Regions from separate parts of the Arthrobacter sp. MW3 TE3886 genome, predicted to be linked through region 3. Evidence: riboswitches for the same ligand, from Rfam matches in the RefSeq annotation. Region 3 holds a riboswitch; each other region holds the start of a gene.
What was found. Region 3 has a riboswitch for thiamine pyrophosphate ahead of ABH915_RS20675 (ECF transporter S component). Riboswitches for the same ligand answer to the same signal wherever they lie in the genome.
Positions count from the first base shown of each region.

Region 1: linked by a shared signal. The riboswitch ahead of ABH915_RS14295 (bifunctional hydroxymethylpyrimidine kinase/phosphomethylpyrimidine kinase) and the one ahead of ABH915_RS20675 (ECF transporter S component) in region 3 are both predicted to bind thiamine pyrophosphate.
Region 2: linked by a shared signal. The riboswitch ahead of thiC (phosphomethylpyrimidine synthase ThiC) and the one ahead of ABH915_RS20675 (ECF transporter S component) in region 3 are both predicted to bind thiamine pyrophosphate.

Region 1 is NZ_JBGCAN010000001.1:3,141,611-3,149,390, reverse strand. Features, by position in the region: gene ABH915_RS14310 (IS30 family transposase) at 1-593, opposite strand, end outside; gene ABH915_RS14305 (vitamin K epoxide reductase family protein) at 687-1,358, opposite strand; gene ABH915_RS14300 (Rne/Rng family ribonuclease) at 1,840-5,067, shown strand; TPP riboswitch at 5,216-5,313, shown strand; gene ABH915_RS14295 (bifunctional hydroxymethylpyrimidine kinase/phosphomethylpyrimidine kinase) at 5,350-6,942, shown strand; gene rplU (50S ribosomal protein L21) at 7,344-7,652, shown strand; gene rpmA (50S ribosomal protein L27) at 7,714-7,780, shown strand, end outside.
Region 2 is NZ_JBGCAN010000001.1:3,246,492-3,254,271, reverse strand. Features, by position in the region: gene ABH915_RS14855 (glucose-6-phosphate dehydrogenase) at 1-959, opposite strand, end outside; gene ffh (signal recognition particle protein) at 1,112-2,695, shown strand; gene ABH915_RS14845 (alpha/beta fold hydrolase) at 2,767-3,501, shown strand; gene thiC (phosphomethylpyrimidine synthase ThiC) at 3,498-5,348, opposite strand; TPP riboswitch at 5,344-5,451, opposite strand; gene ABH915_RS14835 (GNAT family N-acetyltransferase) at 5,527-6,027, shown strand; gene ABH915_RS14830 (amidohydrolase family protein) at 6,031-7,113, shown strand; gene ABH915_RS14825 (VOC family protein) at 7,196-7,780, shown strand, end outside.
Region 3 is NZ_JBGCAN010000001.1:4,519,005-4,526,784, forward strand. Features, by position in the region: gene ABH915_RS20655 (glutamate--cysteine ligase) at 1-284, opposite strand, end outside; gene ABH915_RS20660 (UDP-N-acetylglucosamine 1-carboxyvinyltransferase) at 395-1,918, opposite strand; gene ABH915_RS20665 (energy-coupling factor transporter transmembrane protein EcfT) at 2,055-2,858, opposite strand; gene ABH915_RS20670 (ABC transporter ATP-binding protein) at 2,855-4,513, opposite strand; gene ABH915_RS20675 (ECF transporter S component) at 4,542-5,189, opposite strand; TPP riboswitch at 5,256-5,399, opposite strand; gene ABH915_RS20680 (heme-degrading domain-containing protein) at 5,587-6,132, shown strand; gene ABH915_RS20685 (DUF4235 domain-containing protein) at 6,171-6,434, shown strand; gene mnhG (monovalent cation/H(+) antiporter subunit G) at 6,497-6,904, opposite strand; gene ABH915_RS20695 (monovalent cation/H+ antiporter complex subunit F) at 6,894-7,172, opposite strand; gene ABH915_RS20700 (Na+/H+ antiporter subunit E) at 7,169-7,714, opposite strand; gene ABH915_RS20705 (Na+/H+ antiporter subunit D) at 7,711-7,780, opposite strand, start outside.

The DNA of each region.
Region 1 (7,780 bases), 1.4 Mb from region 3:
TCCGCCCGCAGACTTCCGCGGGTTTGGACGTACAGCGCCTGGTAGATCGTTTCGTGGCTCACCTGCATAGTCTGATCGTCGGCGAAGTAGAAGGCCAACATCTCCGAGATCAGTTTCGGGCTCCACCCGTCATCCATCCATACCCCGATCAGCCGGCACAACGCCTCGTCCTGGACCAGTTTCAGCGGTTTGGGCCGGCGCCTGGCCTGGTGGGCCCTCGTGTGGGCGACCGAGGCGTAATACACCCCGTCGTCGCCGGTGTTGCGGTTGACCTCACGCCAGACCACGGATCTGTCCCGGCCGATCAGCTCGGCGATCTTGGCGTAACTGAGCCCGCTGCGCTGGCCCATCTGGATCATCCCCCGCTCAGCCAGGTCCAGCGCCCGGCCCGGGCCCCCGGGCGAGGGCGCCGGATCCGCCAGGCCCCCGACTGGCCCCATGTCCATAGTCATCATCCGGCCAGACTGGGCCCACCAGTTCCTCCCGGTCCCATGCGTGGCCCCGACACACCGGGCGGCAGCAAGAATCGACCTCCCCGAGCACACCAGATCAAAGAACTCAGTGCGCGCTTCCAGGGAAAATACATTGACCATCAAACGCTCCATCAATGAGAGCGTTGCTACGACCATAAGAATTTGCCGCGCGAGCATTGGCCTTAACTGTCACCTCGGTGCGGTTGGGGGCGCTCAGTAGCCGGAGGTCCCGATGAAGACCTGGATGAAGGCGAAGAAGATCGTCGCGATGACGGCGACGTACAGCAGCGCCGTGATGATCCAGCCGGAGTCGCCGATCACCTTGGTGGGGCCGGCAGGCAGCGCAATCACGCCGTGGGAGACGTTCCGGACGCTCACCCAGACGAACAGCGGGATCATCACGGCCCAGACGATCATGCAGAACGGGCACAGGATGTGGATGGAATACAGGGCCTGGGACCAGAGCCAGACCACGAACGCGAAGCCCAGCGTCACGCCCGCCTGCAGCCCCAGCCAGTACCACCGGGCGAACCGGGCGCCGGCGAGGATACCCATGGCCGTGGTGATGATCACGGCGAAGGCGACGATCCCGATGAACATGTTGGGGAAGCCGAACACGGAACTCTGCGGTGTCTGCATGACCTGCCCGCAGGAGATCCATGGGTTCACGTCGCAGACCGTGACGTGGTTCGGGTCCTTCAGGACCTCCAGCTTCTCCAGCACCAGGGCCCCGGATGCGAGCCAGCCGATGACGCCGGTGATCAGCAGGAGCCAGGCGAACGGGCGGTCGCGGGTCATCGTGGGAAGGGACCGCTCCGCGGGGGCCGGGCCGGAACCCGGTTGGTGCACGGTCGCGTCGCCGGCAGTGCTGGAGATGCTGGGCATGGAAATTGAGTCCTTTTTAGTCGTTTTGACCGGGTGCTTCTTGCCCCGATTGTAACGCCGCAGGCTGAAGAGCGCCGGAGAATGGCCCCGTCCGCCGTGCCCGGCCGCACCTGATGCGCTTCCAGCCCCGCCTACGCCTGCTTTGACGGCTCCTGTGAGACAATGATCGTGGCTGGAACCCGATCCACATCCGGATTCCGGTCCGGCGATTTTGTTTCAAGACCGCCAATGATGAGCAGGGAGCTGCGGATCCTCTGATTCCAGCTGTCCCGCAATGCCATTGGACGGCACCTGGTTGTGGCGTGTAGGTCAACGGGTTCCAAAACAATCTCGCCGGCCCTCCAGGGCTGCCGCACCCCACTGCCGGTGCGAACCTGAGGGTATCCAATTGACTTCTGTCAATGCCTGCGGGTGTTGACGCATATTTGCCCCAAGGGGCGCCGAATGTGGCGGCGCATCAGGGGCAGGAGTGTCGCCACATATGGATAATGACCAGGTTGTAGCCGGAAACGAAGAAGTAGCAGTCGCCGGGGAAGCACAGGGAACTGCGGAAGCAGAGGCTCCGGCAGCCCCGAAGAGGGCCGTCCGGACCCGCCGGAAGGCGCCCGTCGCCAAGGTCAACGCCGAGGAGGCTGCGGAGGCCGTGGCCGAAGCCGCCGCTCTGGCCGACGCGGCCGGCTCAGATGAGCCCGTCCGGGGCCGCCGCAAGGCTGCCAGCGTCGAGGCAGCCGCACCCGAAGCTGCCGTATCTGAAACTGCCGCACCTGACACTGCGGCCAAGGCGCCCGCGCGGCGCACCCGGACCCGGAAAGCTGTGGCCGCCCCGGAACCGTTGCCTGCCTTCGCAGACGACGCCGCAGCCGGCGCACCTGCCGCGGCTGAGGCCCCCGCAGCAGCTGGCACTGACACAGCTGCCGCAGAAACGGTTGCAGAGAAGCCGGTCCGGCGCCGCGCCAGCCGTGCCAAGGCCGCCCCGAAGGCCGAAGAAGCACCCGCGGCAGTACTCCCGGCCGAAGAAGCCCCCGCTACGGAAGCACCCGCTGCGGAAGCCACCGCAGCCCAGCCCGCCGCAGCCCAGCCCGAAGAGCCGGAAGCCCGTCCCGAGGAGAGCCCGGCCGCGTCGCTGTTCATGGAACCGGGTGCCCTCACTTCCGTGATCTTCCAGGCCCCGGACCTGAGCACCGTGGTGCGTCAGGCCCCCGTTGCCGCGGCAGCAGCTGAGTCCGAGGACGAAGAAGGCGACGAGGACGAGGACGCCGGCAACCGCCGACGGCGCCGCAGCCGCGGCCGGCGCGGCCGCACCCGCACCTCTGCCGAGTCCGACACCGAGACCGAAGGCACCGAAGAAGAGGGCGATGAAGGCTCCGAGGTGATCCTCGAAGACGGTGTGACCTCCCGCCGCCGCCGCCGTCGCCGTCGCGGTGACCAGGACCTGGAGCTGACCGGCGGGGAAGGCGACGATCCGCCCAACACGGTGACCCGCGTCCGTGCGCCGCGGGCGATGGCCGAGGCGCCGGTCAACAACCGCGTCACGTCCGTCAAGGGCTCCACCCGCCTGGAAGCCAAGAAGCAGCGCCGCCGCGAATCCCGCGACACCGGCCGCCGCCGCACCGTCATCACCGAGGCCGAGTTCCTGGCCCGCCGCGAATCCGTGGACCGCCAGATGATCGTCCGCCAGCGCGACGACAGAATCCAGATCGGTGTCCTCGAAGACGGCGTCCTCGCCGAGCACTTCGTGTCCAAGACCCAGCAGGATTCCCTGATCGGCAACGTGTACCTGGGCAAGGTCCAGAACGTGCTGCCCTCCATGGAAGCCGCTTTCGTGGACATCGGCCGCGGCCGCAACGCCGTGCTCTACGCCGGTGAAGTGAACTGGGAGTCCGTCAACCTCGAGGGCAAGCAGCGCCGGATCGAGAACGCGCTGAAGTCCGGCGACTCCGTGCTCGTCCAGGTCACCAAGGACCCGGTCGGCCACAAGGGCGCCCGCCTCACGAGCCAGATTTCGCTGCCCGGCCGGTACCTCGTGTACGTGCCCGGCGGTTCCATGACCGGCATCTCCCGCAAGCTGCCCGACGTCGAACGCAACCGCCTCAAGCGGATCCTCAAGGACCGCCTGCCCGAGGACGCGGGCGTCATTGTCCGCACCGCGGCCGAGGGTGCGTCCGAGGAAGAGCTGACCCACGACATCAACCGCCTCCGCGCGCAGTGGGAAGGCATCGAGAGCCAGTCGACGTCCACCAAGATCCTCGCCCCCGAGCTGCTCTACGGCGAACCTGACCTGACCATCAAGGTGGTCCGGGACGTCTTCAACGAGGACTTCTCCAAGCTGATCGTCTCCGGCGAGGAAGCCTGGGACACCATCGAGGCCTACGTCACCTACGTCGCACCGGACCTCGTGGGCCGGCTCGAGAAGTGGACCAAGGACACGGACATCTTCGCGGCCTGGCGCATCGACGAGCAGATCCACAAGGCCCTGGACCGGAAGGTCTTCCTGCCCTCTGGCGGTTCGCTCGTGATCGACCGCACCGAAGCCATGACCGTGGTGGACGTCAACACCGGCAAGTTCACCGGCTCCGGCGGCAACCTCGAGGAAACCGTCACCAAAAACAACCTGGAAGCGGCCGAAGAAGTCGTCCGGCAGCTGCGCCTGCGCGATATCGGCGGCATCATCGTGATCGACTTCATCGACATGGTGCTCGAATCCAACCGCGACCTCGTGCTGCGCCGCATGGTGGAGTGCCTGGGCCGGGACCGGACCAAGCACCAGGTGGCCGAGGTGACCTCGCTGGGCCTCGTGCAGATGACCCGCAAGCGGATGGGCACCGGGCTGCTGGAAGTCTTCGGCGAGCAGTGCGAAACGTGTGCGGGCCGCGGCATCGTCACCCACGACGAGCCGGTGGAGCACCGCCGCGCCAACACGGTCGCCGCGGAGCACTATGTGCCGCGTACCGAGGCGCAGCCTGCTGCCCGCACGGAACGCAAGAGCCGTCGCCGCGGCAGGGGAGGCCAGGGCGCTGAGACCGCGCCGGCCGCACCCGCACCCGTCCACGCCGAGCCCACCGAGGCCGAACGCCACGCCAAGGCCGAAGCCACCCGTGCCGCGCTGGCCAACATCGCTGCCGCGGCGCACGCCGCGCACCTGCACGACGGGGAGGCAGCCGCAGCCAGCGACGCCGGGGCCCGCCAGGCCGCCGTCGACGCCGTCACACAGCTCGCAGCCGCCGACGAGGCAGCGGGGCGTCCCGCAACGGTTCTGACGTTTGGCGGCGAGCAGGTGGCCCTGCCCTTTGTCGAGCACGCCGAGGACGCGCCGTCACCTGCCCTGACCCTGGACCTGCTGACCGAGGCCTTCGCCAACCTGGGCGAGGCCGAGGCCGGCAAGCAGGACCAGGCCGCCGGCCAGGCAGCGGCTGTTGCCGCCCCGGAAGCCACGGCGCCCGAGGTGCCGTCGGCCGTCCGCGCTGCGGAGGCGCCGGCGTCACGCACAGCCGACACCACGCGCGGCCGCCGCGGGCGCCGCAACCGGAGTGCAAGCCGGGCCCAGGGTGCAGCCAACGAAACCTCCGTGGAACACCGCGAGGCAACCCGGCCGGCCGCGGTCGGATCGGTTCACGAGGCCAAGGCTCCCGCTGCGGCCAGGCCTGCGTCCGTCCCGGCCGGCAACGAGCCGATCATCCTCGGCGTCGGCGTGCCGGCGTCGGAGCTGTAGTCCTCCGCGACTGACCACATCCCCGACCGGTCACCCTTTCGACTGGTCGGGCTGCGGGTCCGGGTCCAAGCGGGCGTAACATACGTCCGCCCAGGCCCGGGCCCGCCCGTGCGTTAACGGGTCCGCCGGGTGGCAGCGGCTAGGCTGGAACACTGACACGGGGTGCCGGGCATCGGGCCGGCTGAGATCCAGACCCGTTGAACCTGTCCGGTTAGCACCGGCGAAGGGATGTCTGCCTTGTCCGCGAGATCGAATCCGTCCGAGTTCCTGCCCAGCGAGTTTCTGCCGGCCAATTTTCTGCACAGCGAGTCTCTGCCGGCGCCGCCGCGCATTCCCCGCGTGCTGGCCATCGCCGGCTCCGATCCCTCCGGCGGAGCCGGAATCCAGGCCGACCTGAAGAGCATCGCGGCGAACGGCGGCTACGGCATGGCCGCCATCACCGCCCTGACAGCGCAGAACACCCAGGGCGTGCGCGCCGTCCACGTCCCCCCGGCAGCGTTCCTCACGGCGCAGCTGGACGCCATCAGCGACGACATCGGCATCGACGCGGTCAAGATCGGCATGCTCGGTGACGCCGCCGTGATCGACGCCGTCCGCGGCTGGCTGGAAAAGGTGCGCCCCGCCGTCGTCGTCCTGGACCCGGTGATGGTCGCCACCAGCGGTGACCGGCTCCTGCAGGAATCGGCCGAGGCCGCCCTGCAGGCCCTCCTGCCGCTGGCGGACCTCATCACGCCCAACCTCGCCGAACTCGCCATCCTGCTCAAGGAACCCGTCGCGGCCGACTGGGCCGAGGCCCTGGCTCAGGGCAAGCGGCTGGCCGCCCTGACCGGCACCACCGTCCTGGTTAAGGGCGGACACCTCCAGGGAAGCGAGCCCGGAGACGCCGACGCCGCCGCAGGCAACGACGCCGCCGCCGGCTGCCCGGATGCGCTGGTCAACACCGGTGGCCTGCTCGGCCAGGAAACCGTGGTCGTACCGGGGGAGCGGATCGCCACACGCAACAGCCACGGCACCGGGTGCTCGCTGTCCTCGGCCATGGCCACCGTGCAGGCCCGGGTGGGGGACTGGGAAGCGGCGCTGCGGGAAGTCAAGCCGTGGCTGCTGGGCGCGCTCCGCGAAGCCTCGGTCCTGGACGTCGGCACCGGCAACGGGCCGGTCCACCACTTCCACCACCTGCAGCAACTCACCGACGGACAATGCCGCCCGGCCGGACACGGTCCGGCAGCGGGGGAGTTCGCCGCAGCCCTGCGCGCAGGAGCCACCGGCGATCTTGAAGCCATCTACGCCCTGGACTTCGTCCGCGGACTGGCCGACGGGTCCTTGCCCGAGCACGAGTTCGCGTACTACCTCGCCCAGGACGCCATCTACCTCAACGGCTACTCCCGGGTCCTGGCCCGGGCCGCCGCGATTGCCCCCACCGAGGCCGAGCAGCTGTTCTGGGCCCGCTCGGCGCAGACCTGCCTGGAAGTCGAATCCGAGCTGCACCGTTCCTGGCTCAGCACCCGCCCCACGGACTCCACCCTGGGCCCGGTCACGAAATCGTATGTGGACCACCTGCTGGCCGCCTCGGTCTCCGGCAGCTACGGGGTCCTGGTGGCGGCGGCACTGCCGTGCTTCTGGCTCTACGCCGAGGTCGGTTCCACGCTGCACCGGGAATTCCTGGCCGGCGGCGCCCCCGGGGAGCATCCCTACGCCGACTGGCTGAAGACCTACGCCGATGAGGACTTCGCCGCCGCGACCCGGCAGGCCATCGCGTACACGGACACGGCGGCCAGGCGGGCATCGGAGAGCGAACGGGAGGCCATGGCCCTGGCGTTCCGGCAGTCATCGCGCTACGAAGTGGACTTCTTCGACGCGCCGCGGCTGTACGCCTGACACGAGCTGGCCCGGACTACCGGTACGATGGTGGGGCACGGTTCCGGAAGTCGTTGCGGCAACACAGCTCAGGATGGTCAAGATCCCGGTCAAGAACGTTGGCAGGGTCTTGCATCAGGAGGTTGTGGCGCCTATCACGGACTACCCGCCGGAACCAGCCTCATTTGCGGCCGAAGGCAAAATTAGCGTATTCTAGATCTTCGGTGCTTACGCCAACACTTGGGTTATGACCCTGAGAACAGTCCGCTTGGAATTCCAAATGGATTTGTTCCGGGGATAGCTCATGGGTTCCCCCGGGGAATCCACCGGCGTTGAGGCACAGCGTGAGCCGGTCCAAACAATTTGGCCCCTGGTTCCGCACGCAAATCTAGTAATAAACGTCGAGAGAAGTGAGTTCCCCAGTGGTGTACGCGATTGTCCGCGCAGGCGGCCGCCAAGAGAAGGTTTCCGTTGGAGACTTCGTTACCCTGAACCGCGTCCCCGGTGGAGCCGGCAGCACCTTTGAGTTGCCCGCACTGCTCCTGGTGGACGGTGACAAAGTCACGTCTGCTGCTGCGGACCTGGCCAAGGTAACGGTTACGGCTGAGATCCTCGAAGACCTCCGTGGTCCGAAGATCGTCATCCAGAAGTTCAAGAACAAGACCGGTTACAAGAAGCGTCAGGGCCACCGTCAGGAACTGACCAAGGTCAAGATCACCGGTATCAAGTAACTCTTCGTTACTGTTCAGGTTCCAGCAGATTCCCCAGAATTTTTGAAGGCAGGCATTTCAAATGGCACATAAAAAAGGCGCGAGTTCCACTCGCAACGGTCGTGACTCCAACGCCCAGTACCTCGGCG
Region 2 (7,780 bases), 1.3 Mb from region 3:
CGCCAGTTGTCGATCCCCACCTGCACCTCGGCGAGGGTTTCGGTGCCCCTGGACGCGTCCACGCCCTCCTCCCGGGCATAGTCCGGAATGTCCCGGCCGTTGATCGAACCCGCCGTGTACCGGGCCCGGCGGCTGCTTTGGCGGTAGGGGGCCTTGATGCTGCTGGCCCGCAGCACGGTGGCCACGGCATCGCGAAGGTCGCGTTCGTCCACGGATGCCGGCGGCTCGATCGCCATGAGGGCCATGATCTGCAGCAGGTGGCTCTGGATCATGTCGCGGAGCGCTCCGGCGCCGTCGTAGTAGCGGGCGCGGCCTTCGAGGGCCAGGTCCTCGTCGAATATGATCTCGACCTTTTCGATGTTTTGCCGGTTCCACACCGGCTCCAGGAACGTGTTCGCGAAGCGCAGGCCAAGGATGTTCAGGACCGTTGCCTTGCCGAGGAAGTGGTCCACGCGGTGGATGTGGTCCTCCGGGACCAGCGCGGCCAGCGTCGTGTTCAGGTGCCGCGCCGACTGCTCGTCGGAACCGAACGGCTTCTCCATGACCAGCCGGGTGCCGGCGGGCACGTCCGCCGGCGCCAGGGCCTCGCAGGCGAGCTGGCTGACGCGCGGCGGCAGGGCGAAGTAGACGCCCACGGGCCCCTCCAGCTGCGCCAGCAGCCCGGCGAGCTGGCCCTCGGCGGTCACGTCGAGCTGGTGGTACGTGCTCTCCTGGCGGACCCGCTTGAGCTCGCGCCTGCCGCGGGCGTCGGCCGTGGAGCCCTCGTCCGCGAACGACTCCTCGATCCGGCCAAGCCACTGCTCCGGCGTCCAGGGGTCCGATCCCGCTCCCGCCAGGGTGAGGCCGTCGGCGCGGCCCCGGGCCACCAGGCGGGCAAGCCCCGGTAGCAGGAGCCTTCCGGTGAGATCGCCGGAAGCGCCCAGAATGAGCAGGGTTTTTACAGTTGTTTGGCTGGTCACCTACGCCAGCATGCCATCTTGAAGGCGCATCTTGGTACCCTAGATAGTCGAGTCCTGTTGTCGAGGCGGTTCGTCCAGGCGAATACCAGTCGCGACGCTGGCGTGCCGCACCGGCCGCCACCTGTAGATCCACTGAAAGAAGTGCACGGCGCGTGTTCAATTCACTCTCTGACCGGTTGACAGCAACCTTCAAGAATCTGCGTGGCAAGGGCCGCCTGACCGAGGCGGACGTTGACGCCACAGTCCGCGAGATCCGGCGTGCCCTCCTGGACGCCGACGTCGCCGTGCCCGTGGTCCGGGAGTTCACCGGCCGCGTGCGCGAGCGTGCCCTCGGCGCCGAGGTCTCCGGGGCGCTGAACCCGAGCCAGCAGATCGTGAAGATCGTCAACGAGGAACTCGTCGAGATCCTCGGTGGCGAGACCCGCCGGATCCGCCTGGCCAAGACCGGACCCACCATCATCATGCTGGCCGGTCTCCAAGGCGCCGGCAAGACCACCCTGGCCGGCAAGCTGTCCAAGTGGCTCAAGTCCCAGGGCCACAGCCCGATGCTGGTGGCCTGTGACCTCCAGCGCCCCAACGCCGTCACCCAGCTGCAGGTGGTCGGCCAGCGCGCCGGCGTGCCCGTCTTTGCCCCGCACCCGGGCGCCACGTCAACCGAATTGGACCACCCGGCCGGCGACCCTGTCGCCGTTGCCCGCGCCGGCGTCGAGGAAGCCAAGCGCACCCTCCACGACGTCGTGATCGTGGACACCGCCGGCCGTCTCGGCGTCGACGCCGACATGATGGAGCAGGCGCGCCAGATCCGCCGCGCGATCGTGCCGAACGAAGTCCTGTTCGTGATCGACTCCATGATCGGCCAGGACGCCGTCAACACGGCCCTGGCCTTCGACGAGGGCGTCAACTTCACCGGCATCGTGCTCTCCAAGCTCGACGGCGACGCCCGCGGCGGTGCCGCGCTCTCCGTCGCGTCGGTGACCGGCAAACCGGTCATGTTCGCCTCCACCGGCGAAGGCGTGGACGACTTCGAGCTCTTCCACCCGGACCGCATGGCCTCGCGCATCCTGGACATGGGTGACGTTCTCACCCTGATCGAGCAGGCCGAGAAGTCTTGGGACAAGGATGAAGCCGCCCGGATGGCGAAGAAGTTCGCCGACCAGGAAGACTTCACCCTCGATGACTTCCTCGCCCAGATGCAGCAGATCCGCAACATGGGCTCCATGAAGAAAATGCTCATGATGATGCCCGGTGCGCAGAACATCCGCCAGCAGCTGGAGCAGTTCGACGAGCGCGAGATCGACCGCGTCGAGGCCATTGTCCGCTCGATGACCCCGCACGAGCGCGTGGCTCCGAAGATCATTAACGGCTCCCGCCGGGCCCGTATTGCCCGCGGTTCCGGCGTGCACGTCTCCGAGGTCAACGGACTGCTGGAACGCTTTGCCCAGGCCCAGAAGATGATGAAGAAGATGGCCGCCGGCGGCGGGATGCCCGGCATGCCGGGGATGCCGGGCATGGGCGGCGGGGCTCGCAAGGGCGCCAAGCCCGCGCCCAAGAAGAAGGCCCGCTCCGGCAACCCGGCCAAGGCGGCGCAGGAACTGCGCGACGCCGAGGCCAGGCGTGCCGCCGGTCCGAAGGCCCTGCCCACCGGAGCGTCGTTCGGCCAGCAGGGCGGCGACTTCGACCCGTCCCAGCTGAACCTGCCCAAGGGCTTCGACAAGTTCCTCGGCGGCAGCAAGTAGCCGCAGGTGCTGACGGCCGCCGGCACTGTGTCGCCGGCGGCATCAGCACTGAAGTGCCATAGGGTTAGACAATGTTCAAGCAGCGCGTAGTCTTCGTCCACGGGGACGGCAGCTTCGGCGCCGCCGCGTGGCCAAAACAGCACGGAATGGCGCTGGACTACGACGCCCTGTTCCTGCGGCGGCACGGGTTTGACGCCGTCGCCGAACCGCTCGAATCCAACTTCGCCGCCGACGCCGCCATCGTGCTCGCATCGCTGGCCGACGACGGCCGCGGCGAGGCCGGCGGCCACGTGGTGGCCCACTCGCAGGGCGCGATCGCCGCGATGATGGCCGCCGTCGAGCGGCCCGACCTCGTCCAGTCGCTGACCCTGGTGGAACCTGCCTGCTTGTCCCTGACCGCGGAACTCCCGGCCACCGCCGCGCACCGGGCCCTCATGCAGCCGCTCTTCGACGTCCGGCACAACCTCAGCGACGACGACTTCCAGCGGGAGTTCATCCGCCGCGCGTTCGCGGCGGACGCCCCCGGGGCCACGACGCCGGAGGCCCTCCGGGCGGCGCGCCGGCTCCGCCTGCAGGCGCCGCCTTGGGAAGCCCCGCTGCAGATCGTGCCGGGCGTGCCGACCCTGGTCCTGACCGGCGGCTGGGAACCGCTGTACGAGGAAATCGCCGGCTACCTGCGCGAGACCGGCGCCCTGCACCGCACCGCCCCGGGAGGGCACCGGCCCCAGGATTCAGCCGAAGGGGACCGGGCCATCCGCTCCTACATCGCCGAGGTCAGCCGGCGCCAGCACGCCCGGGCCTCCTAGGAAGCTGCGGGCCCTCCCACCGAGGGCTGCGGCAGGTAGACCTTGCCGCCCGAGGCGAGGAACTCGTTGCTCTTCGCCCGCATTCCGGCCGCCCTCTCTGAAAGGGCGGCCTGCTGTTCCGCCGAACCAGGATCCGCCGAAGCGGAGTCCGCCACACCATAGTTGCCGGTGCCGTATTCGTCCCGGATGTCCTGGCTGATCCGCATGGAGCAGAACTTCGGACCGCACATCGAGCAGAAGTGGGCCGTCTTGGCCGGCTCGGCGGGAAGCGTCTCATCGTGGAAGGCCTCTGCCGTCACCGGGTCCAGGGACAGCGCGAACTGGTCCCGCCAGCGGAACTCGAACCTTGCCTTGGACAGGGCATCGTCGCGTTCGTGCGCGCCGGGGTGGCCCTTGGCGAGGTCCGCGGCATGGGCCGCGATCTTGTAGGTGATTACGCCCGTCTTCACGTCGTCCTTGTTCGGCAGCCCGAGGTGTTCCTTGGGCGTGACGTAGCAGAGCATGGCGGTGCCGTAGCGGGCGATCTCGGTGGCGCCGATCGCCGAGGTGATGTGGTCATATCCCGGTGCGATATCCGTGACCAGCGGCCCGAGTGTGTAGAACGGGGCGCCCTTGCAGAGTTCCTGCTGGCGCTCCACGTTTTCCCGGACGAGGTGGAAGGGCACATGCCCGGGACCCTCCACCATGACCTGCACATCGAATTCCCAGGCCCGCTGCGTGAGCTCAGCCAGGGTGTCCAGTTCGGCGAACTGTGCCGCGTCGTTGGCATCCGCCGTCGCGCCCGGCCGCAGCCCGTCGCCCAGGGAGAAGGCGACGTCGTACCGCGCGAAGATCTCGCACAGCTCGTCGAAGTGGGTGTACAGGAAGTTCTCCCGATGGTGCGCCAGGCACCAGCCGGCCATGATGGAACCGCCCCGGGACACGATGCCGGTGACCCGGTTGGCCGTCAGGGGCACATACCGCAGCAGGACCCCGGCGTGGATGGTCATGTAGTCCACGCCCTGCTCGCACTGCTCGATCACGGTGTCCCGGAAGATCTCCCAGGTCAGGGCGTTCGCCTCGCCGTTGACCTTCTCCAGCGCCTGGTAGATCGGGACCGTGCCGATGGGGACGGGGGAGTTGCGGATGATCCACTCGCGCGTGGTGTGGATGTCGTCCCCGGTGGAGAGGTCCATGACGGTGTCCGCGCCCCACTGCGTGGCCCACTGGAGTTTGTCGACCTCCTCTGCGATGGAGCTGGTCACGGCGGAATTGCCGATATTGGCGTTGATTTTCACCAGGAACGCCTTGCCGATGATCATCGGCTCGGATTCGGGGTGGTTGACGTTGTTGGGAATGATCGCCCGGCCCGCGGCCACCTCGCTGCGCACCAGCTCCACATCGCAGTTCTCGCGCAGCGCGACGAACCGCATTTCCTGGGTGATGACACCGTCCCGGGCGTACCGCATCTGCGTGACGGTCCTGCCCTCAACGGCCCGGCGCGGCACCGGCCGGCCGCCCCGCCACTCGGCCGACGCCGCACCCCGGCGCACCGCCGACTTGCCGTCGTCGAGCAGCTCCCGTTCCCTGCCGGCGTAGGGTTCGGTGTCCGCCCTGGCCTCAATCCAGGGCGTGCGGAACGGCTCCAGCCCGCGGACCGGATCGCTGCCTGGTCCTGCCGTGCGGTACACCCGGAACGGCGGGTTCCGGACGCCACCCGGCGAGGGTTCCAGGGCGATTTCGGTCACCGGGACACGGATGCCGTGGTCCGGGTCCGTGGTAAAGGCCAGCGAGTGGGACTTCAGCGACTGTGTGGGGGCCGCAGGCTGGTTGTGGACAGGGCTGTGCTGTGTCAGTTGGGTGTTCACGGAAATACTCACTTCCTTCGCCGGCATTACCCGGACAGGTTCAACGGTCGCAGGCTGCGTCAGCCCGATCTCAGCCCCTGCAGGGGCACCCGTGTGGTCGTAGACGAAGCTACCACGCGCCTCCGGCCGGCCGTCGAGTGTGACGCGGACGGTAGGACCGCGTTGTTAGCGTGGCACTGTGACCCCGCCCAAGGCCGTGCCCCGCATCAGGATGGCGGCGCCGGAAGATATCCAAGCGCTGCCGGCTATCGAGGCCGCGGCAGACGGCGTCCTGATAAAGGAACTGGGGAACCGGGCGCTCCCGGCTCCGGAGTTGACGACACCGGTCGAGCCGCTGTTCATACTGGTCGCCGGAACTCCGCCCGTAGGCTTTGCCCGCGTTGACGCACTCGGCGGCCAGGCCCATCTGGAGCAACTCTCCGTGCAGCCGGACTTCGGCAGGCGGGGGATCGGACGGTCCCTGGTGGAGGCGGCCCTCGACGCTGCCCGGAGTCGTGGCTATCCCTGGATGACGCTTTGCACTTTCGCAGCCGTTCCGTTCAATGCCCCGTTTTACGCGAGCTGCGGGTTCGAGGAAGTCGCCCGGCCGGGGCCCGCGCTGGCTGCCCTGCGGATCCACGAAGCGCAGCTGGGACTCGATGATCTGGGCGCGAGGATTGTCATGCGGATTAGGCTTTAGGCCATGACCAGCATCATCGAGTTCAGCGGCCCCATCCTCACGGCGGCGGACCAGGTCCGCCACGGGCTGTGGTCGGTGGAGGGCCGGTTGACCTTCCACCGGCCCGCGGCCGCGCCGGAGCTCGTGCTCGACGGCTGGGTCATTCCCGGCCTCGTGGACGCGCACTGCCACATCGGCCTCGGCCCGGGCGGGGACGTTACCGAGGACACCGCGGAATCCCAGGCCCTGGCGGACCGCAACGCCGGGACGCTGCTGGTCCGTGACGCCGGCGCCGTCCACGACACCCGCTGGCTCCAGCAACGCGCGGACCTTCCCCGGATCCTCCGCTCCGGCCGGCACCTCGCCAGGACCCGGCGCTACCTGCCGGGCCTGGCCGTCGAGGTCGAGCCGGAGGATCTTGTCGAGGCCGTGCGGAAGCAGGCCCGCGCGGGCGACGGCTGGGTCAAGCTCGTGGGGGACTGGATCGACCGCGACGCCGGCGATCTCGCCGCCAGCTTTCCCGCCAGGACGGTCAAGGACGCCGTGCAGGCCGCCCATGATGAGGGGGCCCGCGTCACCGCCCACTGCTTCGCCGAGGACACCCTCGATGACATGCTCGATGCCGGGATCGACTGCATCGAGCACGCCACCGGGCTGTTGCCGCGGCATCTGCCGCGCTTCCTCGAACAGGGCGTCCCGATCGTGCCCACCCTGATCAACATCGCCACGTTCCCGGACATCGCGGCCCGGGCGGAGGCCAAGTTCCCCCGCTACGCCGCCCACATGCGCTCGCTGTGGGAGCGGCGGGCGGAGCGGATCCTCGAAGCCCACGAGGCCGGGGTGGCGATCTACGCCGGTACCGACGCCGGCAGCGTGATCAGCCACGGCAGGATCGTCGACGAGATCCAGGCCCTGCACGCCGCCGGCCTTCCCGCCGCGGCCGCCCTCGACGCCGCGGCCTGGTCCGCGCGGACCTGGCTCGGCGCTGAGTCCATCGGTGAAGGGGCCAGCGCCGATGTCCTGCTCTGCGCCGAGGATCCGCGGAGCAATCCGGCCACGCTCAGGGAACTAAAGCACATTGTGCTTCGGGGTCATCCCATCCGGTAGGAATAAATTGAAGCTTCAAGTAATTTAGTCTTATGCAAGGGTCACCGAAAGCCGGTGGCTACAGAATCCACGGAGCGTTGCAATGACCGCAGAAGCCAGCACCCAGGACCTCCTTCCTGCCGAACTCACCATGGGCACCGTGATGCTCAAGGTCGGCGACATGAAGCTCATGACCGACTACTACCAGCGCGCCCTAGGCCTGGAGACTGTGGCCGAACAGGACGGCGGGCTCTACCTTGGGCGCCAGCAGAAGCCGCTGGTCCATCTGGCGCCCGCCCCGGGCCTGAATCTTCCCTCCCGCGGCGAGGCCGGACTCTTCCACACCGCCCTCCTCTTCGAGGACCAGCACTCCCTGGCGGCCACCATTGCCAGCGCGGCCCAGTACGAGCCCCAGTCCTTCACCGGCAGCGCGGACCACCTCGTCAGCGAGGCGTTCTACTTCAACGACCCCGAGGGCAACGGCATCGAGCTGTACTGGGACCGGCCGCGGGAGGCGTGGTCCTGGGAGGGCAAGAACGTCGTCATGGACAGCCTCGCCCTGCCGCCGCAGCGCTACCTGCAGCAATACTTGACCGAGGAGTCCGTGACCGGCCAGCGCCAGGCCGCCGCCGGCGTCGGGCACGTCCACCTGCAGGTCGGCGACGTCCAGTCGGCGCACGATTTCTAT
Region 3 (7,780 bases):
CCGTGCGCCCGGGCGGCCTGGTCCGCGAGGGCCCGGCCGCGCCTGAGCTGCCGGAGCATTTCCGTGTACTCCAGGCACGGATGCGTCTGGGTCTCGATCTGTTCGAGCTTGAGTTCGTAGCTGAAATCGGCGCCTTCGTGGACCGGCTTCTGGGCCGGGAGAACCCTGGCGGCTTCCTGCTGCGGCGGCACCAGACTCGGCAGCATGAGGTCGGCGAGGGCAAGCAGCATCCCCGATTCGGGGTCCACTATCAGCAGTTCTTCCTCCACGCCGAAGGTGCGCATGAATCTATTGTGCGTCAGGATCCGCCGAAACGCCCCACACCAACGCGGGGTCACTTCGCGCCCGTGTCATCCCTTCGGATGGGCGCGGAGTGACCCCGCGTTGCTTGGATTCAGTCCTGGAAGTACTCGATCTTCGCGCCGATGGTGTTCAGCCGCTCAGCCAGGTCCTCATAGCCGCGCTCAATGACGTAGATGTTCCGCAGCTCCGAGACGCCACGGGCCGCCAGCATGGCCAGCAGCAGGCAGGCGGCGGGGCGGAGAGCCGGCGGGCAGCCCACCTCGGCCGCACGCCACTTTGTGGGCCCGTTGACGTAGATGCGGTGCGGATCGAGCAGCTGGACCTGGGCGCCGAGCTTGTTGAGTTCGGTCAGGTAAATGGCCCGGTTCTCGTAGACCCAGTCATGGATCATGGTCTGGCCATGGGCGTTGGCGGCGATCACCGCGAAGAAAGGCAGGTTGTCGATGTTCAGGCCGGGGAAGGGCATGGGGTGGATCTTGTCCTCCGGCGCCCGCAGCTCCGAAGGCTTGGTGGTGACGTCCACCAGGCGGGTGCGGCCGTTGCGGGCAAAGTACTCCCCGGAAACCTCGAGCCGCTGGCCCATCTGTTCGAGCGTGGCCAGTTCGATTTCCATGAACTCGATCGGGACGCGGCGGATGGTGACTTCCGAGTTCGTCACGATGCCGGCGGTGATGAGGCTCATCGCCTCGATCGGGTCCTCGGACGGGAAGTATTCGACGTCGGCGTCAATCGACGGGCGTCCGGTGATCTTCAGCGTGGTGGTGCCAACCCCCGCGATGTCGACGCCGAGCATCTGCAGGTAGAAGCACAGATCCTGCACCATGTAGTTCGGGCTGGCATTGCGGATGATGGTGGTGCCACGGCGGTGGGCTGCGGCCATGATGGCGTTCTCGGTGACGGTGTCGCCGCGTTCGCTGAGCACGAAGGAGCGGTCGTGACCGTCCGCCGGCGGCGCCTGCACCGCATAGAACCCGGACTTCGCCTCCACGCTGAGGCCGAACTGGCGCAGCGCCTGCATGTGCGGCTGCACGGTGCGGGTGCCGAGGTCGCAGCCGCCGGCGTAGGGCAGCCGGTAGGTGTCGGCCTCGTCCAGCAGCGGGCCCAGGAGCATGATGACGCTGCGGGTCCGGCGGGCCGCCTCCACATCCATGGATGCCAGGTCCAGGACGGCGGGGCGGCGGATCTGGAGGTCGTTCGCGTTGAGCCAGGTGCATTCGACGCCGATGCTGGTCAGCACCTCCACGATCCGGTTCACTTCCTCGATCCGGGCCAGCCGGCGCAGGGTGGTGGTGCCACGGTTGATGAGGCTGGCGCACAACAGCGCGACGCCGGCATTCTTGCTGCTGTTGACGTCCACCGCGCCGGCGAGCGTGCGGCCGCCCTCGACGCGCAGGTGGGTCATCTGGGGCCGGCCCACCTTGACGATGCTGTGCCCGACGATCGCCTCCAGTCGCTGGATCATCTTCAGGCTCAGGTTCTGCTTGCCCTGTTCCATCCTGGCGATGGCGCTCTGGCTGGTGCCGAGCTCCGCGGCGAGTTGTCCCTGGGTCCAGCCCTTGGCCCCGCGCGCCTCGCGGAGCAGGATGCCTACGTGTTCAGCAGTCGGTTGAGTCATGCCCCGAAAATATCACGCATGATTTATCAATCGCGGTAATTCCGGCCGGAATGGCGCCAATCTCACACGAATACCCGCACCATGCGATAACCGGGCGCGGCGCCGGAGCTCCCCGGACCTCCGGCGCCGGCGCCGGTTACTGGCGGGTGAGGAAGACGAGGTTCCAGGTGCCCGCGCCGAGGGCCGCGGCGACGGCGGCAGCGGCGATGCCGAGTCCGCCCAGCAGCACCCAGGCGTCGAGTCCGCTGAACGTGGACGGTCGGGCCCAGGTCCGCGCGGCGCCGCCGAACCCGCGGGCCTCCATGGTCACCGCGAGCCGCGAGGCGCTCCGGATCGCCTGCACCAGCAGGCCGAAACTCTGGCCCAGCATGGCGCGGAACCGCTGATAGGGGTTGCCGCTTGAGCCCACGCCGCGGGCCCGCCGGGCCATGCCGATGGTCTGCCATTGCTCGGCCATGATCCCGACGAGCCGCATGGCGGCCAGGGTTCCCAGGACGAACCGGTGCGGCAGTTTTGCGTTCTGGGCCAGGGCGTCGGCCAGGTCCGTGGGGTCGGTGCAGCTCATCAGCAGCACCGCAGGCAATGCGATCGCGAGCCCGCGGAGCATAAAGCCGATTCCCAGCTGCAGGGAACCGGCACTGATGGACCAGATCCCGGCATCGAGCAGGACGGATCCGGAATCAGGCGCCAGGATGGCCGTGCTCCAGCCGCCCAATGCCGCCGCGAGGATCAGCGGCCAGCCGCGCTGCCACAGCAAGGCAACGGTCAGGCCCGCCAGCGGCAGGAGCAGCAGTTCGAAGGCGAGCGCCACCGACGCCGAAACCCAGTCAATGGACAGCGCCAGGACCAGGGTGATCAGGGTGACCGCCGTGAACTTGGAGAGCGGGTTGGCGCGGGTCAGCAGCGCATGGTTGCCGCGCAGGCTCAGTGCGTCCCTCATGGCGAGGCCCCCTCCGGCAGCTGAAGATCCGGGCCGGGAGCATCCGCGGCGGCCGTTTCCCGTGGCCGGAGGCGCAGTTCGGTGCCACCGAGGACGGCGCTGAATTCGGCGTCGTGCGTCACTGACACAACGGCGGTGCCGGCGTCGAGGAGCTCGGACAGGAACGAGGCGAGTTCGGCCCAGGTATTGGCATCCTGGCCGAAGGTGGGCTCGTCCAGGACCAGCACCTGGGGGTGCGCCGCCAGCACGGTGGCTACCGAAAGGCGCCGCTTCTCGCCGCCGGAGAGCGTGTAGGGGTTGGCGTCCACAAGCTCCGTCAGCCGCAGCCGCTCCAGCAGTTCGTCCACGCGGTCTTCGCCGTAGCCGAGGTGGCGCGGGCCGAACATGAGCTCGTCGAGGACCTTGCCGGTGACGAACTGGTGCTCGGGTTCCTGGAAGACGGTTCCTATCCGGGCGATCAGCTGCTGGGCCTTCCACCGGTAGGGATCGGGTCCGGCGCCCCTGCTTAACCGATCAGCGGAGTGTCCACTGGAGTGACCAGCGGCGGGACTGCTCAGCTCCGCCGCGGCCCCGACCGTTCCCGCAACGGGCCGCAGGAGCCCTGCCAGCGTCAGCGCCAGGGTGGACTTCCCCGTGCCGTTCGCTCCGGTGATGGTCAGGGCCTCGCCGGCGCGGACCTGGACCGAGACCCCGGACTGGACCGGGCGCGGCGCGATGGTGCGGAACCCATCGCGCAGCCCGGCCCGCCGCGGCCGCTCGCGGGACACTGCGAGCCCTTCGGCCGCGAGCAGAACGTGTCCCGCTCCCCGCGCCGGCAGCCGCATCCGCGTCGCCGGGACGTGGCCCGGCACCCAGACGCCCGCACCGATGAGCATGTCCCGCGCCTCGGCCAGGACCCGGTCCGGGGGCCCGTCGATGAGGACCGCGGAGTCCGTGGCGGACCCTGGCTGCAGCACCACGATCCTGTCCACAAGGTCTTTCCAGACCCCCACCCGGTGCTCCACGACCACCAGCGTGGCGCCCGTCTTGTCCAGGCAGCGGCCGACGGCGTCGCGGACCTCCAGGACGCCCGCGGGGTCGAGGTTGGCGGTCGGCTCGTCCAGCAGCAGCAGCCCTGGCCGCATCGCGAGGATCCCGGCGAGCGCCAGCCGTTGCTTTTGTCCGCCGGAGAGGGCCGACGTCGGATGGTCCAGCGGCAGCCGGCCCAGCCCGACGTCGTCGAGCGCCTCGCGCACGCGCGGCCAGATCTCCGCTGCCGGGACGGCCAGGTTCTCCGCCCCGAAGGCGACGTCGTCGCCGAGACGGGACAGCACCACCTGTGTTTCCGGGTCCTGCTGCACCAGCCCGGCGCGGCCGCGCTGCGCCCGTGGCGCGGCGCCGTCGATCAGCAGGCTGCCGGTCTCGTCAGCATCTTCGGCGTCGCCGATGTCGCCGGCCGGCCCGGATGCGCCGGCCGCGCCGTCGCCCAGCACGCCGGCCAGGGCGTGGAGCAGCGTCGACTTGCCGGCGCCGGAGGGCCCCAGCAGGAGCACGCGCTCCCCCGGCCGGATGTCCAGGTCAAGGCCGCTGACCGCGGGCCGGGTCCGTCCGGCGTGCCGCCAGCCCCAGCCGCGGGCCGTCACGGCGGCCGGCCGGACGCCCGGTGAAGATTTCATGGTTCTCTGCAGGATTCAGCGACGGGGCTCAGGAGAAGACGGGCTCCGTGGCGGCCTTGCGGGAGGCAAAGGAGCCCAGCACTCCGGTCTTCGCCAGGCCGCGGGTGGCGAGCCAGGCCAGTCCGCCGGCAATCACGGCGCCGGAGATCGTGGTGAAGACGATGTAGGCGAGCTTGTCGCCGGCTTCGTAGGCGATGTTCCAGCCCCACGGCAGGAAGGAATCGTTCAGACCGCAGAAGAGGCCCGCCCCGGCGCCGGCCAGCAAGGACACGGGCAGGTTGAACTTCTTGTAGAGGAAGGCCGCGAAGACCAGTTCGGCGCCGAGGCCCTGCAGGATGCCGGAAATCAGCACCGTGGTGCCGTACTGCGAGCCCATGATGAGCTCGCCCGTGGCCGCGACGGTTTCGCAGAAGAGCGCGGCGCCCGGCTTGCGGATGATGAGCATCCCCAGCACCGCCGGGATCATCCACCCGCCGGCGTAGAGTCCGCTCAGCGGCGGGTAGACCGCGTTGACCGGAGTCGAGATCAGGTTCGCGCCCTGGGACCAGGCCCAGAAAATGACGCCGCCGGCTACGGCGATCAACGCGGCCACCACAATGTCCACCACGCGCCAACTGAAGTTGCGCCGGGCGGATGAACGGCTGGCGGAACCATGCTGTGCTGAAATATCTGTCATGTCGTCCTCCTGAGGAACAGGAGGGGAGGGTGCTCCGGCCGGACTCGGCTTCCGCCGCCCTCCGCGCACCCTGAGAACTCGACTCCCTTGCGCCGGTACTAACCGGATCAGGTTCGAGGGTCTGCGGCTGTCCGCACTCTCAGCGCCCACCAAAGGTTTCCCCGGATTTTTCCGGCGATGCCCGACGGCGGCGCTCCCCTGTCGTAATTGTTTTCGCCCTTGTGGGCTGGCTCAGTTTACACCCGGACGGCCGGGTTTTCAGTGGTGTGCCGTCACAATCGTGGACCGGACTGCGGCGGTCCCGGCGGCCGGGAAAACCATCTTGGTAGAGTCGTCGTGTCGGACACCCGGACCCGCCAGCGGGCGGCCTCGTCACCCACCGGAAAGCTGGAATATTTTGTCGCACTCACCGGCCACACAAGGTCCCTCCGGGGAATACGATCCCGATTCGAGCGAGCCGCAGCCGCAGGGTTCCCTGGCGGCGCTCATCGGCCGCGTGCTGGCCGAGATGGAGGCGCTCCAGTTCGCGTCGTTCAGCAAGGATGACGCCCTGGACCTCGGGCTCCTCCTTGTCGAGCTGGGCAGGCAACGCTCGCTGCCCATTGCCGTCGACATCACCAAAGGCGAGCAGGTGCTCTTCCACGCCGCGCTGGACGGCGCCACACCGGACAACGAACGCTGGATCAACGCCAAGAAGCGCACCGCCATGCGGTACGAGGTCCCGTCCCTGCTGGTGGGCCTCCGGGCCCGCGCTGCAGGCGGAAGGATCGAGGACAACGCCTGGTGGGACCAGTCGGAGTTCGCCGCCCACGGCGGGGCGTTCCCCATCTACGTGCGCGGCACGGGTGCCGTTGCCGTCGTCACCGTCTCCGGCCTGCCCCAGAAGACGGATCACGAACTGGTGGTCGAGGCCCTGCGGATGGTCCTCACCCCGGAACGCTAGGCTAGGGGAAAACCGTTCCCGTCCAAGGAGACCGAAGAATGAACATCCTCATCAAGCTGCTCGGCACCGGCGTCAGCCTCCTGGCCGGCTTTGCCGGCACCAAGCTGGTGGACACCATGTGGGAGAAGTCCACGGGCAACAAGCCGCCCAAGGGCCAGGAGGACGACGTCCCCACCACCCTGCACTCGGCCCTGACCTTCGCCCTGATCTCCGCATCGGTCAGCGCCATCATCCAGGTGCTCGCCAACCGTGGCACGCAGCGCGCGATCACCCGCTTCGCGAAGACCCAGGATATCGTCTGACCGGACCCGGCTAGCCGCGGCCGCTGCGGTCGAAGCGCCGGCCCGGGCGCCGGCCAACGGGCTCAGCGGCCGGCTTCGTCGTCGTCCGCTCCGTCCGTTGCCGCCTGCCGGGCGGCCTTCTGGGCGGCCCTCTGGACTATGGCCTCAAGCTCGTCGGAGCTCAGCAGCTCCGGGTGCAGGTGCTTGGTCCGGTAGCCGGCCCGGCCCACCATGTGGGCGGACACGGGGACGGTGAGCAGCTGGAAGAGCCAGGCCACCAGCAGGACGGGCCACACCGACCAGGTGCGCATCTGCAGGCCGAGGGCCGCCAGCAGCAGGAAAAGGCCGAGGACCTGCGGTTTGGTGGCCGCGTGCATCCTGCTCATGAGGTCCGGGAACCGCAGCAGCCCGATGGCGGCGGCGAGGGACATCAGGGCACCGGTCACCATGAACACGCCGGAGACGGCGTCGATCACTGTGTCAGGATTCACGGACGCCCTCCCGCCTGTCGGCCACGAACCGGGCCACGGTGACCGAGCCGACGAAGCCGATCAGCGAAATCGCAACGAGCAGCATCAGGTTGTTGAGGTGCCGGTTGGCGGCCATGTCGATGCTAAGGGCTGCGCCGAAGATGGCCAGCAGCACGTCGGCGGCGAGAACCCGGTCCAGCAGCGAGGGCCCCCGCGCGATCCGGACGATCGCCCCCGCAGCGGCCAGGGACAGGACGACGGCGGTCACCGTCAGGACGGTCTGCATCATGCGGCGATCTCCTGTGTCAGTGCGGAAAGTTCGTCTTTGGTCCCCATGATCCGGATCAGCCCGGCCTCGGTGTCCCGGACCTCTTTGCGCAGCTTGGCCGCGTCCTCGGCATTGCGGACGTTGATGCCGTGGATGTAGAGCGTGGACGTTGACCTGTCCACCTCCACCACGAGGGACCCGGGAATCAGCGAGATCACATGCCCGGTGGCCGTGACCAGAAGGTCCGAATGGCTCCGGAGCGGCACGGCGACGATTGCGCTGACCACGTCCGGGCCGCGGACCACGGCCAGGTACATGACCTGGAAGCTTGCCGCGACGACTTTTCCAAGAAAGACGAGGGCGAAGGGCACGGCGCGGAGCACGTTGAAGCGGCCGCCGAGTTCCACCGGGGGCAGATAGAAAATGCGCGCCACGAGCACCGCGATGAGGGCTCCGAAGAGGAGATTGCCCGGGCTGAAGTTCTGCCAGAGTGCGCCCCAGACAAAGACGAGCCACACCAGCAGCGGCAGTTCCTGGCGCAGGGAGATCCTTTTCCGGTTCATTTCCCGCTGCCCTCCTGGACCTGCACCGGATGGACCGACGGAGGCACCGGCGGCACGGGCGCGTCC